4 regions of the Neptunomonas sp. XY-337 genome follow, and region 4 is predicted to be linked to each of the others. Evidence: predicted binding sites of a transcription regulator. Region 4 holds the regulator's gene; each other region holds the start of a gene.
What was found. The regulator PhoB, encoded in region 4, activates phosphate uptake and scavenging genes when phosphate is short. The targets are predictions, from matches to a motif close to TGTCATANNNNTGTCANA.

Region 1: E4L36_RS01595 (UTRA domain-containing protein) is a predicted target of PhoB. The motif match lies at 2,359-2,376, and genes of this name have one in related genera.
Region 2: phnG (phosphonate C-P lyase system protein PhnG) is a predicted target of PhoB. The motif match lies at 2,292-2,309, and genes of this name have one in related genera.
Region 3: E4L36_RS08595 (sigma-54 dependent transcriptional regulator) is a predicted target of PhoB. The motif match lies at 2,735-2,752, and genes of this name have one in related genera.

What each region holds. Positions count from the first base shown of each region.
Region 1 is NZ_SPLL01000001.1:286,556-291,134, forward strand. It holds gene E4L36_RS01585 (putative 2-aminoethylphosphonate ABC transporter ATP-binding protein) at 1-331, opposite strand, end outside; gene E4L36_RS01590 (putative 2-aminoethylphosphonate ABC transporter substrate-binding protein) at 411-1,436, opposite strand; gene E4L36_RS01595 (UTRA domain-containing protein) at 1,568-2,287, opposite strand; gene E4L36_RS01600 (patatin-like phospholipase family protein) at 2,459-3,373, shown strand; gene E4L36_RS01605 (PLP-dependent aminotransferase family protein) at 3,342-4,579, opposite strand, start outside.
Region 2 is NZ_SPLL01000008.1:102,494-107,072, reverse strand. It holds gene E4L36_RS16580 (polysaccharide deacetylase family protein) at 1-1,219, shown strand, start outside; gene E4L36_RS16575 (LysR substrate-binding domain-containing protein) at 1,274-2,191, opposite strand; gene phnG (phosphonate C-P lyase system protein PhnG) at 2,508-2,981, shown strand; gene phnH (phosphonate C-P lyase system protein PhnH) at 2,978-3,592, shown strand; gene E4L36_RS16560 (carbon-phosphorus lyase complex subunit PhnI) at 3,594-4,579, shown strand, end outside.
Region 3 is NZ_SPLL01000003.1:311,885-316,463, forward strand. It holds gene E4L36_RS08585 (sigma-54 dependent transcriptional regulator) at 1-150, opposite strand, end outside; gene E4L36_RS08590 (ATP-binding protein) at 150-1,265, opposite strand; gene E4L36_RS08595 (sigma-54 dependent transcriptional regulator) at 1,237-2,658, opposite strand; gene fliS (flagellar export chaperone FliS) at 2,826-3,218, opposite strand; gene fliD (flagellar filament capping protein FliD) at 3,249-4,579, opposite strand, start outside.
Region 4 is NZ_SPLL01000004.1:365,468-370,046, reverse strand. It holds gene E4L36_RS11725 (diguanylate cyclase) at 1-548, shown strand, start outside; gene E4L36_RS11720 (DUF1415 domain-containing protein) at 545-1,132, opposite strand; gene E4L36_RS11715 (chorismate lyase) at 1,258-1,812, shown strand; gene ubiA (4-hydroxybenzoate octaprenyltransferase) at 1,926-2,783, shown strand; gene phoB (phosphate regulon transcriptional regulator PhoB) at 2,870-3,565, shown strand; gene phoR (phosphate regulon sensor histidine kinase PhoR) at 3,601-4,579, shown strand, end outside.

The sequences.
Region 1 (4,579 bases), on a different contig from region 4:
GCTGGCGTACTTTTGCATCGCTGCTGTTTTTTAGGCCATACGCGATGTTGTCAGCAACGGTTAGGTTGGGGAACAAGGCGTAAGACTGGAAGACGATGCCAAAGTCACGCTGATCAGGCGGCAGTTGAGAGATATCCCGTCCTGCTTGGTGGATGCTGCCTTCACTTTGCTGATCAAGACCGGCAATGGCGCGTAGTAGTGTGGTTTTACCGCAGCCTGAAGGGCCTAGAAAGCAGACAAACTCACCCTCTTTTATATCAAGAGAGATATCCTGCAGCGCCGTAAATTCACCAAAGTGCTTTTTTAAGTTTTGAATCGATAGATAGTGCATCGTGACCTTCCCGTTACCTGAATCTGTTAGATACTAGAAAGCCCTCATGACGAGGGCTTTACATCAAAAAGCCCAGTATCTATTTCGGGTCAGACTTGCTGTCGTAACGCGTTTGCCACTGCTTCAAGATCTCGGAGCGGCTGCTCGCAGCCCACTCGAAGTTGTTGTCGATCATCAGCTCAGCAGCATTCTCTGGGAAGTACTGTACTGGCTTAGCGATACCCGGCATCGCAACAACTGCGTAACCTTTGTTATATAGGCGGTTAGCTTCTTCAGAGATAGAGAAATCCATCAGCTTCTTAGCCGCATCCAGATTATCTGTACCTTTAACAATTGCGCTGGCTTCCATATCCCAGCCTAGGCCCTCTTTAGGGAAGACAAGATCTAACGGCGCGCCTTTTTTCTTCAGCTTCGCACCACGGAATGCAAAAGAGATACCGATGGGCGCTTCACCAGCCGCCGCCAATTTACAAGGCTTGGAACCGGAGTGCGTGTAACGTGCGATGTTATTGTGCAGACGGTCCATATATTGCCAGCCGTTCTCTTCACCGAACATTTGCAACCATGAGGATACGTCTAAGAAACCCGTACCTGATGAGTTAGGGTTAGGCATTACGATATGGCCTTGGTAAACCGGCTTCGTTAGATCTTCCCAAGACGTAGGCTTAGGCAGGTTGTGCTTTTTCGCTTCAACGGTGTTAAAACAAACCGCAGCCATCCATGCGTCCATACCGACCCAAGACGGTGTTGCATCTTGGTCGTAGAATTTCTTAGACAGTTTTTCGACACCTGCTGGCTTGTATGGCTGAAGCATTTGCTCGCCTTTCAGCACCAGCAAAGAGGTCGCTGCCAAACCCCAAACAGCGTCAGCTTGTGGGTTTTCTTTTTCAGCCAACAGTTTTGCGGTCACGATACCTGTGGAGTCGCGAACCCAGTTGATTTTGATATCAGGGTGCTTCTTGTTAAACGCTGCGGCGTAACGCTTTAGATCTTCCGCTTCCAACGCTGTGTAAACGGTTAACTCAGAACCTGCATGTGCAGACAAAGCAGTTGCCGACATCAAAGTCGCCAGTGCCAGTTTGGTAAACGTCGCTTTGTTAGTCATCTCTCATATCCTCAATGATTAACTGGTATAGACCAGATGAGGAAAAAGATTAGCGCCAGTTTTTTACAAAGATGTGACAGATTTACGAAAGATTGTTTGCAGCGATAAAACGAATCGATCGCTGCCGCGCGTTAAGGTGTGTCAATCACGGATAAACTAAGCTCAACGGTATCGTGCCGCCACGCTTCAAAATCCACCTCAAAGACACGCCCTTGTGCATTACGCACGATGCGTCGGATATTCAAGCAGGTGAAGTTAGCCGGTGCACTTAACGTGGCCGCCTGATGGGAAGATAGCGTCGCGGCGCGAATGTCTAAATCGTTCGCAGCATACTCTTGGCCATACTCCCCTTTCACAACTTTACTCACCGATAGGGTTAAGTCGTGTTGCTCAATCTCGGGAAGGAGGTCGCGGTTTAAGAAGATACGCTCAACATAGACGGCACGGTTGTCGGCTCCACGCACCCGCTCAATGCAGGCCACGTCGCTGCCTTCGGGTATCTCGAATAGCTCACTGAGGTAGCTATCTGCAGGGACAAGTTCGCTCGATAGCATGCGGCTAAAAGGTATAAAGCCCTGCTCCGCCACATAGTCCATAAAGAAGCCCGGACAACTTGGGTCGTACTTAACACGTGGCGAGGTGACAAACCAGCCACGTCGGTTAGAGCGATACACCACGCCCTCAGACTCTAGCTTTTTCAGAGCCTCACGAATAGTCACCCGAGATGTCGAAAAGCGCTCGCTAAGAATACGCTCAGAGCCTAGTTTGTCTTCGGGTTGTAAATGCCCGTTACGGATTTCATCTCGTAAGCAGCGCATGATATGGGTGGCAGAGGCAGTCGCAGAGGTCATGAAGCGGTCAGAGTCGTTGCTGGTAAGTATTTGATTAATAGTAAACGAGGCACCATAAACTAGCCACTTTGTGTGACGTTCATATGACACTCTTTGGTATAAGCTGAGCTTGCGAACAACTTTGGCTATAATTTAAACATCTGTAGCCAGCCCCATTGCTGGAGGCCGCTTGTGTCAGATTCCGTCTTTCGTGGTGATACGCCCGCCAATCGCCCTCATAACCACCTTAGTCTCGTGCCCGTGCTTGCCGGTGGCGGCAGCCGTTTGTCAGCCCATATTGGTATTTTGAACGCACTCGAAGAGCTCGATTACCGTTTCCCAGCGCTGGTGGGGGTATCTGGTGGCTCCGTGGTGGGCGCCCTCTTTTGTGCGGGTTACTCACTAGAGCAGTTGCGCGTTATTGCCGAAGAGACCGACTTTCGCCAATTCTTAGGCCAAGGCTTTTTCCGCTTGTTACGCACGGGCGGGCTATCTTCTGGGGATCTTTTTGAACAGTGGCTCGATGAAAAGCTGGATGGCAAAACCTTTTCCCAGCTATCCGGTGATTTTCATGTGGTGGCAACTGATCTACGCGCCAGTAAGCCAGTGGTCTTTAACCGGGCGAACTCGCCTGATATGAAAGTATCGTTAGCGGTGCGCTTCTCGATGTCGATTCCGCTGCTGTTTAGCTTTAAGGAGTACAAACAGCAGCTCTTGGTGGATGGCAGTATCTTATCTGAGGAAGCACTGCAACGAGACTGGGCAGGTAATGGCACGCCGATATTAGTGTTTCGTCTCAGCTGTGTTCAGCACGCGCCACGAGACGCAAAGCCGCCACTCATTCCGTTGGTGTCGCACCTTAGCCTACTCATACGCACCTTTATGACAACCATGTCTCAGGAGTACATTAGCGAAACCTTTTGGCAGCAAACCATCGTGGTTCACACCGGCAGTATCTCACCTGTTGAGTTCAATATCACACCCGAGCAAAAAAATGCACTGTTCAAAGCAGGCTATGATACCGCCAAGCGCATCGTGCCGTTAAAGGTTGCCCGCCAGCAAACAGCTAGCTCACCTAACCCCTCTTTTGCGCCAAGCACCCGTTAAGCGCATGCTGCAACCGCACCAGATGCTCATCTTCAAGTGCTGCATAACCAAGAATGATACCTTTATCTGCCAACGGCGCGCGCTCGTAGCTTGATAGCGCCCGTGCACCAATTCCCGCACGGTTCAGCGCCGCAGCGATTGCAATATCATCGCCTTCGAAACGAAACACCAGATGCATCCCCCCCGTGGTTTCAAGGGGCTTTAAGTTGGGGAAGTGCTGTGCCATAAAGCTCAACAGTTGGGCCTTTTTCGTTTGATAACGTTTACGCATTCGGCGCAGATGGCGTGCATAATGGCCCTGCTGCATAAATAACCCCATCGCGTGTTGCTGTAGTGTTGGCATGCCGCCTTCGGTGTAGCGCCGATAGGTATTGAACACCTCAACCAACGCTTCGGGTAGCACCAGATAGCCCGTTCGAATGCTTGGAAACAGTGTTCGGCTAAAGGTACCGGTATAGATCACGCGCCCAGAACGATCCATGCTCTGAAGCGCGGCAATGCTGTGGCCTGAAAAGATAAACTCGCTATCGTAGTCATCTTCAATTAGCCAGCGATCAGCCTGATATAGCCAGTCTAGCAATGCAATACGCCGCTCCAGCGATAGCGTGCCACCCATAGGAAAACAACGGCTTGGTGTTATCACCATAACGCGGGCTGTGTAAGCTGCCAGATGATCGGTTAGCACGCCATGGTCATCGCAAGGCATTATCTGCGGCGATGCGCCGATGCCGGTTAGGGCACCATCGATGCCCGGATAGCCCCGATCTTCGAGTAAAACGCGCTCCCGCGGATTCACCAAAACCTGCAACGCCATTGCGATACCATGCAACGAACCTGAGGTCAGCATGACCTGCTCCGCGCTGCAGCGAATGCCCCGAGTCAATGATAGGTAGTCTGCAAGCTCCTGACGCAACAACTGATCACCCATTAAATCGGCACGATCATAGTCGTGTTGACGTGCTGCCTGTTGCGTACAGCGCTGCCACGCTTTGTGGGGAAAAAGCGCTGTGGGTGGGTTGGCTGGCAACATAATAGTGCCGCTACGGTGATCACTTTGTGCGGCCGCAAAAGCATCAATACGCCCCATCGCATCGGAAAGGCTATTAGTTTTCACCACTGTCGTGCTGGTTTCGCCCCGGCGCAACACCGGAATTAACCCTTCAAGGTGAGCCACGAACGTACCCGCTCCGTGGCGTGTTTCTAAAA
Region 2 (4,579 bases), on a different contig from region 4:
TCCCGAAGATGAGCGCGTGCGCACCGAGATGAAAAAGCACTACAAATATATCTCCGGCCGCACTGGCGATATCGGCTCTGGCTACCGTGGCGCCTTTGGTAAACTGACAGATAAAGATACCAGTCTCTACTTCAGCTTGAATATGTCGCCGGACTACACCCTCATTCAATACTTGAATCAGACCCCTGCACAGGCCTTAGCAACGTGGAAGCAAGAGTTTGACGCGCTAACGCGTTACGGCTCTGCGCCTATCGCTAATTGGCTATGGCACGATTATGCCGTGACCAACTCTGCTGATCTGTATGGCACCAATACGTTACGTGATGTGGTTGCCTATGCGGCCGAGCAAGGTACCGAGTTTATTACCGGTGAGGGTCTCTATCAGCGCCTGGAGCAGTTCGCGAATACGCGCTTAGATAGCGAAAAAACCGCCGATGGCTGGCGTGTCAGCGTTGCGGGTAACGATATCGGACACTTTGCGTTGAAACTGACAGCCGATACGCAGATTGCAGCGGTTGCCAACTGGTATGCCTATAACGGCAATGAGGTCTTTGTACCGCGCCAAGGTGGCACATTTGAGATAAAAACAGGTGGCCAGCCTAGCGCTGTGACACGCATCACTGACCTGCCGACTCGCGCTGAGCTGATTGACGTAACCGGCGATGGGCAGCAGCTTGCGTTTACCCTGCAAGGCCAAGGCGATGTGGTTGTCACACTCGCTTCATCTGCGCCGGTCACCGTATTAGGTGCAAGCAGCTACCAGCAGCAGGGAGAGCAACTGGTCATTACACTGGCTCATGCTGCTCAGCATACAGTCACAGTGAAGCCTACCGTGGTAGAGACAAAAGCCTGCTACTTGAAAGACCTGTACTCCAACAAGTATCTGGAGGATTACAACGGTTACTATGTTGCTTTGAGTGCTAAAAAAACCAAGCGTACCGAGTGGCAACTGGAGCGTTATGGCAGCCGTTATGTGCGGATTCGTAGCGTGAATAGCCAACGCTATCTATCGGCAGCCAGCCGTTACTATCCCGTGTTATCTAGCACGCCGCACCGCTACCGTGCGAGCTGGCGCTTCTATGAGGGAAGCCAAAGCACCAAGATCCGTAATCGCGGCTATGGCCGTTACCTGCGGGCGCGTAACTACTACCAAATTGATCTAACGAGCTACTCTAGCCACAGCGAATGGGTCTTTGAAGGCGATTGCGCGATCAAGTAACCCAGCAAGATAGAGACCACTAAAGCCCTGCATCGCAGGGCTTTTTTATGCCACTTAGCTAATGCGGCATAGGTGGCCTTCGCTATCGAGGCGCTGTTTAATCCAGCTGCAAAACGCAGCGACTTTTGTGGCGATAGGTTTGTTGGGCAGCACCAGATAATGAGCGCCTGTTGATGGCAGCGTAAAGGGATGTGCTGCCACCAACTCTCCGCGCTTAATTTGCGCATCCACAACAAAACTACGGGCCAACAAAAGGCCGACCCCATTGCAGGCCGCATCGATAGCAATCGTGCTGGTATCGCTCTCTAAAATAGGCTGCGGCACTGCATTATGTATGCCCTGCTTGCGAAACCATTGCTGCCAGTTTTCACGATCTCCCATAGTGCTGATAAGCGGGCACTCCGCAATCTCAAAAGGATCCTCCGTGACGGGATGATGTGCCAAGAACGTTGGGCTGGCCACCACTTGCCAATACTCATTAGTGAGGCGCTCTACACGCATACCGGTCCAGTCACCAAAGCCGTTAGAGATCTCCAGATCCGCCGCCTCCACTTCGGTTTGCGATGGCCACACCGATGAGATCAACCGGACCTGTAAATCAGGGTGTTGCGCGTAGAAATCGTTTAAGCGCGGTACAAGCCAGCGCTGCATAAAGCTGGTGCCACATTTAATTGTCAGCCGAGCGCGCTGATCCTTGCCAAATAGATCGTGGGTGCTGGCTAGCAGGCTGCTGAACGCCTCAGTCAAGATGGGCAGGTACGCCTGCGCGCTATCTGTGAGCTCCAGCTTGCGCGGCTTACGGATGAACAGCTGAGTACCGAGATACTCCTCGAGTAGCTTCACCTGCTGGCTGATCGCTCCCTGCGTGACATGTAGCTCCTCTGCGGCTCGGGTTAGGCTGCGCAGCCGTGCGGCAGCCTCAAATGCTTTCAGTGCATTTAACGGGGGGAGAGGTTTACGACGTGGAGACATAGTGCGCTCGTATGGGTTAGAAAATCTGAGGTAAACAAAGCGATGTTGCTAATGCTGGACCTTGGCTCAGCGCAGCCGAACGCCCTTGATAGCAAAGAAAGATGACAGATATGTTGCAGATGGTTGCATGAAAGCCGGGTTTTTTTAGTTTTAGGCGTACTTTGCTGGTTTTCAGCGTGTCAATCACCACCATGCAACGCGTTCGCTAGCGCATTAGAATTTCTTATCAATGCGTGAAGATATGCTCCATTTTTTCTCGCGCAATCACTCGCCACAATGCTGCTCATCGAATGACAAAACAGGATGGGATTTCAGCATGAGTGCTGCCAATCAAACCACGCTAACCGCATCCCAGCTCGCACGTCAGCATTGGCTGGGTGTATTAGCTAAAGCGCCTGCTGAGCAGCTACAACAGCAGTGGGCGGCGTTGGACTTAACCCCCGATTATCAACTGATCCGCCCGCCGGAGATCGGCCTGACGATGGTGCGCGCCCGTGTGGGTGGCAGTGGTCAGCCGTTCAATATGGCGGAGATGACAATTACACGCTGTGCTATACGGCTAACCAGCGGCACGTTGGGCGTTAGTTATGTTGCGGGCCGCGATAAATGCAAAGCGCTCACCGTGGCTTTGGCAGATGCGCTGTTGCAAGAGGACACAGACCAGCAGCTTCAACAGCAGTTGGTTGCGCCACTGGAAGCCAGCCTACAGGCCGCTGCAGAGGCGCGTGCCGCTGATGCCAGCCAAACCAAGGTGGACTTCTTTACGCTAGTTCGAGGAGAGGATGAATGAGCGTCTCAAGCGAGTTACTCGTCGCAGGTTTTAATGATGCCGTGCACGATGGCCAGCAGGTGTTTCGTGCTCTGCTCACCGCTATGAGTGAGCCGGGCAAGCTGCAGCAGCCAAATCTGATAGCTGAGGGGCCGGGCGCGTTAAATGCTATCAGTTGGCAGGTGGCGTTAGCTCTGCTGGATGCTGATACACCGGTCTGGTTAAGTGAACGCTTGGCCGCTGACGCCGCGATCGCGTCTAACCTGCGCTTTCATTGCCAAAGCCCCCAGGTGGATAGCCCACAGAGCGCAGCTTTCGCATTGTGTGATGCCAGTGATGTTCCTGATATTACCCTGCTGAATATGGGCAGCGCCGAGCAGCCAGATCGCAGCACAACACTGATTGTGCAAGTCCCCGCGATTAGCAGCGAGCCGCACTGGACGCTCACAGGGCCGGGCATCGAAACTGAGCGCCAGTTGCGCATCGGTGGGTTGAGCTCAACATGTGTTGAGCAACTTATCGCCAGCCGCCAGCGCTTTCCGATGGGCATCGACTGCATCTTCTGTAGCACCGACACGCTCGTAGCGGTGCCACGCTCGACTCAGATCGATATCAACATGGGAGGCCGCTGAGATGTATGTTGCCGTAAAAGGGGGCGAGCAGGCGATCGATAACGCACACGCGTTGATGCGCAAGCAGCGCCGCGGAGATACCAAACTTGCAGAACTCACAGTTGCCCAGATCCAAGCGCAACTGCCGTTAGCGGTTGATCGCGTCATGAATGAAGGGTCTGTTTACGATCCTGAACTGGCGGCATTAGCGCTAAAACAAGCCAGTGGCGATGCGGTGGAAGCGATCTTTCTGCTGCGTGCTTACCGCACCACACTGCCACGTTTCGGTTACAGCGAAGCGTTGGATACCGAAGCGATGCAGATTGAGCGGCGTATCTCCGGCACCTTCAAGGAGTTGCCGGGAGGCCAGATTTTAGGCGCCACTTACGACTATACCCACCGCCTGCTCGATTTTGCTTTGTTAGCAGAGGGCGAGGCGGCGCAAGCAACACGTGAGCCTGCATCGTCAGAGCCGCTTGAGCCATGTCCGCGCGTTCTGGAGCTACTGAACCAAGAGGGGTTGATTGAGCTCAGCCGCAGCGAAGACGAGCAAGATCAAACCCCACGAGACCTGACCCGCGAGCCTGTCACCTACCCAGCCGAGCGTACCGTGCGGTTACAGAACCTAGTGCGCGGTGATGAAGGTTTCCTGCTCGCCTTGAGCTATGCCTCCATGCGCGGCTATGGCGATAGTCACCCCTTTGCGGGCGAGCTGCGCACAGGCCGTGTGAGCGTTGCGCTGGTGCCGGAGGAGCTCGGTTTTGCCGTGGAGATTGGTGACATGCTGCTCACCGAGTGCGAGATGGTAAACCAGTTCCACGGCAGTGCTACGGAGCCTCCTCAATTCACCCGTGGTTATGGTGTGGCGTTGGGCCGCTCGGAGCGCAAAGCGATGAGTGTTGCGCTGGTGGAGCGGGCGCTGCGTGCCGATGAGCTGGGTGAGATGGTGGCCTATCCCACACAAGATCAAGAGTTTGTGCTCTCCCACACCGATTGTGTGTCGGCCAA
Region 3 (4,579 bases), on a different contig from region 4:
GACGATATCAAAGCTGGCGCGCGCCAGTGCTTCACATGCGGCTTCACCATGCTCAGCCTCACTGACCGACATACCAGACAGCTCTAAGGTATCCACCAGCGCTTCACGTAGTTCGCTATCGTCTTCAACCACGAGGACACGGATAGACATCATTCATTTTCCTTTTCTAAATCGCTAATAAGTGGCAAACACACCGTTGCAATTGTGCCTTCCCCTGCCACCGAAGAGAGCTCGAAACGGCCGTTATGGGCTTGAGCAACGACATTGGCAACGGCTAAGCCAAGCCCCGTGCCGTGGGACTTGGTCGTGACAAAAGGTTCTGTGGCTTTCTGGCATTGCTCAGGCGTCATACCTGGGCCATGATCGACCACACGCAAGCACACCATCTCTTGACAGACTTCCGCCAAAATCACCAGCTCTGCACCTTTGCCGCACGCCTGTAGCGCGTTGTTGATCAAGTTAAGTAGTGCGCCGAGCAACATCTCCAGATTGCACTGCAACCAAGCACTTTCAGTTCGATCATCGAACTCACAGTCGGCATCAAACTCGGCAAGTGGCACATCCAACATCTCATCAATAGAGCGCAATAGCTGAGCAACACTAATACGGTCCTCTAACTGCATCTCGCCGCGCGCAAAGACCAGCATGTCTCGCACTTGCTGCTCAAGGTGCGCAAGGCGTGAGGATACTTTAGCGGCAAACTTCTTACGCTGTGCATCTGTAATCGCGTCGCGCTCTAGGTGGCTTGCATAGAGTGTTGCAGCCGCCAGTGGCGTGCGAATTTGGTGGGCCAACGATGCCATCATGCGCCCCATCTCCGATAATCGCTGATACTGCGACAGACGGCCTTGCAATAAGCGTGTCTCAGTTTGATCGGTCAGCAGTACTAGCTGCCCAGCTTCATCCTGCATGGCAGATGTCAGCAAGCTCACTCGCCGACCATCACGCAGCGAGATCTCGTGCCCATCATCATTCTTGGGCGCGAATGAGCGATTGATGACCTGCATCCATAGCTCGCCAATCAAGGGCTTACCCAGTAGCGCTTCAGCAGCAGGGTTCGCGAGCGCCACTCGCCCTTGATTACCAATAACGATGACACCCGCAGGCATCACCTTCAGCACTTGGGCCATTCGCCTAGCAAACATACTCTCGAGTGCGCTCTGCTCGGCAAGCTGATCTCGCAGCTCTGTCAGCTCAACATCTTTATCAGCTAGGGCTTGTTTGAGCGCCTCAACTTCACTCATCATCGCCTCGCTGGATACCATATTTTTTCATCTTCTCAACTAATGTTGTGCGCCGTACGCCGAGTAGCTTGGCCGCTCGGGCAACAACCTGATTAGTGCGCTGTAAAGCGACCCGAATATAGTCTTGCTCGATACTCTCAAGCTGCGCTTTCAGGTCAATCCCATCTTCCGGCAACATCAAATCGTTTCGACTTAGATAGGGTTGCTCAGTCGTTGGAGGCTCCGCAACGACGCTGGAGCTCATCGGAAAGTCACCAAGGTCTAAACCAGCACGATACTTATCCGGAAGGTCTAAAAGGTTTACCTCCTCATCAGGGTGCATAATCGCCAAACGTTCAACAAGGTTGGCAAGCTCACGCACATTTCCCGGCCAATCATATTGATCCAGTGCCATACGCGCTGGCCCCGAGAGTATCAGCTGCCCTAGACCCACTTGCTGAGCCTGATTCGCGAGGTAGTCTGTCAGCCGTGCGACGTCACCCTCCCGCTCGCGCAGCGGTGGCGTCTCTATGGGATAAACATTGAGACGATAGAAAAGGTCCTCGCGGAACTTACCCTCTGCAATCATCTGCTCTAAATTTTTATGGGTTGCCGCGATCACACGAACATCCACATGCACCGTTTTGGAACCACCCACACGTTCAAAGCAGCGCTCCTGAAGCACACGTAACAGCTTAACCTGCATCGCCATCGGCATATCACCGATCTCATCTAAAAATAGCGTGCCGTTGTTGGCCATCTCAAAACGCCCAGCACGAGCCGAGACGGCGCCAGTGAAAGCGCCCTTTTCATGGCCAAATAACTCGCTCTCGAGAAGTTCAGGAGGAATGGCACCGCAATTAACGGGTACAAAGGGTTCACCGTTACGTGGCGATAGTTCATGTAAGCTACGCGCAACCAGTTCTTTTCCCGTACCCGACTCACCGGTGATCAGCACACTCGCGTCCCGCTCGACAACACGCCCCATAACGAGCTTAAGATGCTTCATGGCAGCGCTCTCGCCCACTAGAAGCGGGAAGCTAGGTTCCTCCAAGGCACGGTGGCTAGCACCAAAGCGCTCCGCTTGCGAAAGTAGCTCTGCTAGCACACGCTCTGAAAGCGGCTCTTCGAGCACGCTGAGAATTTGCGCGTTTGCCGCAGCCGAGAGCAACTCAGCCTCGTCCCAGCCATCTAACAGGCATAAAGGCACTGCTGGCATCTGATCACGAAACCGTGACACCAATTTATCGAGGGATACCGGTAGGGCACTTTTACCAATAAAGGCTAAAGTGCAGGGGTTCGGCTGAGAAGTTTGAAACCAGTCAACGAAACTGGAGACCTCGTGAGAGACGCCCAAAAAGCTAAATACAGCGGCCAAGTTTTGCCGCCTTTGCTCCTCGTCATCTACGAGTAAAACATGTGAATTAGCTGCCATTTCCGTACTCTATCGCACGTCATTTTTTTGACATACTAGCAAAGAAACGTGATTTAACAAGCAGACTTGGAACTTTTATGCCAAAAAAATGGCACATCATTAATACTTATCAACAGCCAACAAAAAACCCGAGGCGCTGCTCGGGTTCTTGATAGTGGGTTTAAGACTTAGGACTCAGGGACTTCCATCTGTACCCAGCCGGATTTTACCTGCAAAATAAGATCCATCGCTTCTTGAACCTTCTCAGCATCATTATCACGGTTAGCCTGCAACAACGCGCGAACAACATAGTCGTAAAGCAGATCTAAGTTGGCTGCAATGTCCTCACCCTTTTCATGATCCAGGAAGTCTTTCAAGCCAAGAACAATATCATTTGCTTTATTTAGATGTGTGGTGCGCTCATTAATATCATCACGTTCTATCGCTCCCTTGGCCTTCGCCATCGCCGTTAATGCACCGTCAAATAACATGGTAATCAGCTCATGAGGGGAAGCTGTTTCGACTGACGCCCGCACATCAACGTTCTGATATTGTTTTAGGGCACTTAAATTAACAGACATGTTTTACTCCAAGTAGCGTTGCTCTCAAGATTATGAGGACTTCGCCGTAAAAGGTAATCGATCAGTTAGGCCGTTTAACGAGTCTGATGTTGTGTTTAGACTCGCAACAACCCGTTCCATCGCTAGGTATTGTTGAGTTAGACGAGTTTGGTAGATCGTCATACGTCGATCAAGGTTCTCTTGATCGGTTGCTAGTCCTTTAATTTGTCGGTTGATGTTCTCCTCGCGGCTATTGATGGCTCCGTTATCACCCAAGAAGCCGTCGATCAGCCGATTGAGCTCACTGGATAGTCCGCGCGAGAATGTAAATGAGAAATCCCCCGTCATCCCCTCTTTCACGGCAAAGTTAAGCCCGTAAGGGTCGCTATCAATCTTTGCCAATAAGATTTCACCGGCACCGAATGCCGGCTCACCATTAATTGTGCCTTGCACATCGTTACCAATGACCGAACTTGAAGTCTCGCTGAGGCCGGTATTAGTGGCAAACTCAGCACCCGCTGTTTCAAAGACAACTTTTGATGAACTGCCATAAGTACGAGAGACTAGCTGTATCTGGCCGCCATCAACGACGACATCAACAAAGTTACCCGCATCTTTGAGCGCCTTATCATTGTTAATCAACGACTGTAGCTCAACCCGTAACTCTTCTGCCGTATTGAACGTACCAGACAACTCAAGCACGCCGCTCGTCGTGCCATCTACCGCGATAGAGAAAGTATTATCCCCAGCGCCTGTCGTAAACGCAGCAAAGGGAATATCACTCCTGACGGTGCCTTTCGTTGGCGGCGCGGTCACTGTGCCAGTATAGCTGCCGGGTACAGTGTTCCCAGCGTAATTACCGATGGTGACATCCACCTGATTGGTAGACGAGGAGGTTTGCGGTGCAAAAATATTCTGTAGGACAGCAAAGTTATCGCTCACTGCATTCGAGAAATCATCGGTCAGCTCCAGTGTTCCATCCAACTGGGTACGAATACCGATACTCGACAAAGAGTTTGAACCATCTACCCCAGCCACAGCACCCGTCATCATCGAACGCAACTGTGCTATGACGGCCTTTGCCGCACCATCTGTGGATAAATTCCCTGCTGTTGTCTCGTTGGTCTCTTCGTCTGTTGTCAGCCCCGTTAGGTTTTTCGCTGTCTCGTAAAGCGAGTTATACGCCGTCACGAAATCACGAATCGCTTGTTCAGCGGTCCCCTTGTCTTGGCTGATCGAGAATGTGAACGTCTCACCAGGTTCAGCTTTGTTCAATGTAAAACTTAACCCAGGAATGACATCATCAATCTCATTACTCTCCCGGAAAACGGTTAAGCCATTGATTGTAATCTCAGCATCCCGAGCTTGCTGTGTTTGGGTTA
Region 4 (4,579 bases):
GCATGATGCTAGATCTCAAGCGCTCGCGTGATGTGCTGGAGCGTTCGGCTCGGATCGATGGCCTTACCGGTGTAAACAACCGTCGTGAGTTCGAAAAGCAGCTCGAGATGGAGTGGCGCCGCTGTGCCCGCACCCGTCAGCCGTTGTCACTCATTATGGTGGATGTTGATCATTTCAAAGCATTTAACGACCGATACGGTCATTTAGCGGGCGATAGCTGCCTGCGACGTGTGGCCAGTGCCATGCAAAACAGTGTTAATCGCTCCCACGATGCTATTTTTCGCTACGGCGGAGAGGAGTTCGCCGTGCTGCTACCAGATACGGATAAAGCCGGCGCGCTCAACGTGGCACAAGCTATTCGCGATCAAATTCTCGCCCTTGGTATTCCTCACGACCGCTCATCAGCCGGCCTGGTGGTGACCGCCAGCCAAGGCTTGGAAACCTTAGTGCCCAGTGCCGAAAACAGCCCGCACCAACTGGTAGAGCACGCCGACACTGCGCTCTATAAAGCGAAAAAGCGCAGCCGTAACTGCGTGGTTGCTGCCTAACGCGCGTGCGTATCCCAATAGTCGGCTAACGGCGGGAATCTCTCGATCAGTCCCGCTTTGCCCAGCTCATGCATCAAGGCAATATTCCGCTCAGGGATCGCATCAGGGTCCTTGTAGTGGGCCAAGACTCTGCTCATCTGGTTTTCACGAATGATGTGCAACATTGGAAAGGGAGAGCGGTTAGTCCAATGGCTTAAGTCATCTTGATCCACACCCGCAAACAGATAACCCGGGTGAAAGCTAGCGACCTGAAACTGCTCACTCATTCCCGCTTGATCGAGTAACCGCTCGCAGGTGTGTAACAGATCGAGATAGTCGTAAAAGTCAGCGGTTGCGTTGGGAAATATATAGAGTGTTGTTGCCACGCTTTTTTCATCGCTACGCTGAATGAGGTCTAACTCATCTAAAAAGCCCGCTGCGACGGCCTCATCGGTTGCGGCGTCAGTAACGCTGTAACGCAATGAATCTTGCTTAACGACGGGCGCGGCAAACGGGCATAAGTTCAGCCCCACCACCATCGTTTCAACCCATGCACGCGTTAATGTAGCCGCTGCTACTTTGTCTTGTTCTGAACATATTTTCATGGCCGCATCCTAATTCATTGTGGCGCTAATCGAAAGTGACCAAGCGCACGCTTTCGTAAGGCCAGCGGTGACGTGCTGCATGGGAAAGGAGTAGAATACCTGCCGAGCTTATAAAGGAATTGTTTGTGCCCGTCCGCCACTCTCTTATTCACGCCAGTTTTGATGCCCGCTGGTATCATTTGCGCCGCTTGTCCGCACTCCATGCGCCCTACCACTGGCAGCGCTGGTTAACTGACCGCGGCTCACTGACACAGCACCTGATAAATGCCAGCCAAGGTCATTTTAGCGTTGAAGTGATTGCACAAGGCTGGGGACGCCCGAACCGCTCGGAAGCACAGATATTGGGAATGCCACCACGCCAGCTCGCACTCATTCGTGAAGTCCACTTACTGGGCAATCAGGAGCCGTGGGTTTACGCACGCTCAATTATTCCTGCGGCAACGCTGACAGGTCGCGAGCGACAGCTCCACCACGTCGGTAACCGGTCGCTAGGCAGTGTGCTCTTTAATGACCGAACCATGCGCCGCGGCCCCCTCGAAGTCAGCCGGTTCGATATCACCAGCGAGCAAACGCTATGGGCACGGCGCTCCCAGTTTTATCTATCCAATAAACCCCTACTCGTATGTGAGGTTTTTTTACCGGCACTAGAGCAGGTAAACTATCAGCCCACAACGAGCTAGCCCTGATCTCAAACGGGGTTGAATTCCATTAGCATACCGTCACGGTGACTTTCAAAGGTGACGGGTGATGATATAAAAGGATTGTTATGCCCGGTGCCCCCCTATTTAAGCCCATGAGCTTACGCGAGCGGTTGGATGTCTATGTCAATTTGACGCGTTTCAACCGGCCTATCGGCAGCTACCTGCTGTTATGGCCAACCTTGTGGGCACTATGGATCGCATCTGAAGGCATTCCCGACCTCAAGCTCATTGCTGTCTTTACATTGGGCGTTTTTCTGACGCGCTCCGCTGGCTGTGTTATCAACGACTTTGCAGATCGGAAAGTTGATGGGCATGTAAAGCGCACCGCTCAACGCCCCTTAGCGACGGGAAAAATCACCGCCAAAGAAGCACTATTACTGTTTGCTGCGCTCATGCTTGTTGCATTTGGCTTAGTGCTGCTAACCAATACGATGACGATTCTTATGTCATTTGGTGGTCTGTTTCTCGCATCACTCTACCCTTTTATGAAACGTTATACCCACCTACCGCAAGTGGTTCTCGGCGCAGCGTTTGGGTGGGCGATCCCCATGGCATTTACCGCTGTTGGCGAACAGATTCCGCTGATCGCATGGGTGATCTACAGTGCCAAGCTACTCTGGACCGTGGCTTACGACACCATGTACGCCATGGTTGACCGAGATGATGACCTCAAGATTGGTATCAAATCGACCGCTATTCTGTTTGGCCAATACGATAAACTCATTATCGCGATACTGCTGATACTCACCCTTATCCTCCTTGTAGTAGCGGGCTTTCTGGCTCAGCTCGGTGGCTTTTACTATCTCGGCCTACTGGGGGCTGTCGGTTGCTTTGTTTACCAGATGCGGCTGATCAAAGATCGCGAGCGAGCCCCTTGTTTTCGTGCCTTTTTGAATAACCACTACGCGGGGTTGTCGGTCTTTGTTGGCATTTTTCTTCACTATCTTTAGTGAATTGTTCTAGCATGTAACAATAGTGTCACAATAAAACATTGTAATACTCCCGTCTTATTTTAAGCGTAAGAGGCGGTTTACCCATGTCGGCAAGCAAGAAAGTGCTGATCGTTGATGACGAAGCTCCTATCAGGGAAATGATTGCAGTAGCTCTGGAGATGGCAGGCTACGAGTGCATCGAGGCAGATAATGCTCAAGAAGCACATGCGTTAGTTGTTGATCAAAAGCCAGATATGATTCTGCTCGATTGGATGATGCCAAACATGAGTGGCATTGAGTTGGCACGCCGCCTGCGTAAAGATGAAACCACCGCTGATGTGCCGATTATTATGCTCACGGCTAAAACGGAAGAGGAGCATAAGGTAAAAGGCCTTGAAGCCGGTGTTGATGACTACATCACCAAGCCTTTTTCACCACGCGAACTCGTTGCACGCCTCAAAGCAGTGCTTCGCCGAGCGACGCCTAAAGGGATCGAAGAACCCGTTACAGTTGAAGGGTTAACACTCGATCCAATTTCACACCGCGTGACCGCCAATGACAAGCCAATAGAACTTGGCCCAACCGAGTTTCGTTTGTTACAGTTCTTCATGACCCACCAAGACCGCGCATACTCCCGTGGGCAGTTGCTCGATATGGTTTGGGGTGGCAATGTTTACGTTGAAGAACGCACTGTGGATGTGCATATCCGACGCTTGCGCAAAGCGCTGGGTAGTCAGCACGACCATTTGGTACAAACAGTGCGCGGCACGGGCTACCGCTTCTCGACGCAGGTTGCATAGCACCGCTGCTGCACGCAATCTAGGTTAAACAGTTTATGCAAAAATCGCCTCGTGCTGGCGTTAGCGGCCTCTTTGCTGTTATCGCACTGCCAGCTTTTATTGGCTTACTGCTAGGTAGTTTAAGTTGGGGACTGGTTGCGGGTTTATCGCTCTGGGCCTACCTGCAACTACGACAAACACGCCGCCTGCAAAAATGGCTATTAAGCACCGATTTACTGCCGCCTGAAAGCCATGGCCAGTGGGGCGATATCTTCGACGATCTCGCACGCTTGCAAAAGCGCCATCGCAACAAGAGCAAAGATCTACGTAGTGTTATCAGCCGCTTCCAGCAGTCCTCCTCTGCTCTCCCTGATGCGGTCGTTATTGTTGATAAGCAAAATAACTTAGAGTGGTGGAATCGTGCAGCTGAGCGGCTGATCGGCTTGAAAAGCTCAGCCGATCGCGGCAAACCTCTCATGAACTTGCTGCGCGACCCTCGCTTTATTCGCTATTACCGCAAAGCGCAGTACGAAGAGCCTTTGCAGTTACCTAGCCCGCTGCACAACGATACGGTTTTACAGTACCAGATCACCGAGTTTGGTGTGGGTGATCGTTTGATTGTTGCCCGTGATATTACGCGACTAATACGTCTTGAGCAGACGCGACAAGACTTTGTTGCTAATGCATCACACGAGCTGCGCACACCGCTTACAGTTATTCGCGGCTACCTCGAAACCTTTCTGGACCAGCCACTACCCAAACCCATGGAGCGCGCACTCACGCAGATGCAGAACCAAGCCATTCGTATGGAAAGCTTAGTATCCGATCTGCTGCTACTGTCGCGGCTTGAAGCCAGCCAACACATTCCCGATGAAAACCCTGTCAATATTCAAGGGATGCTGCGTTCCATTCAGGCTGATGCTATCGCACTATCTGGCGATAAGGAGCATCATATAGAGTTAGATGCCAACCCCAACTATGATCTGCTAGGGCAGTCACAAGAGCTGCAAAACGCCTTCTCTAACCTTGTGTTTA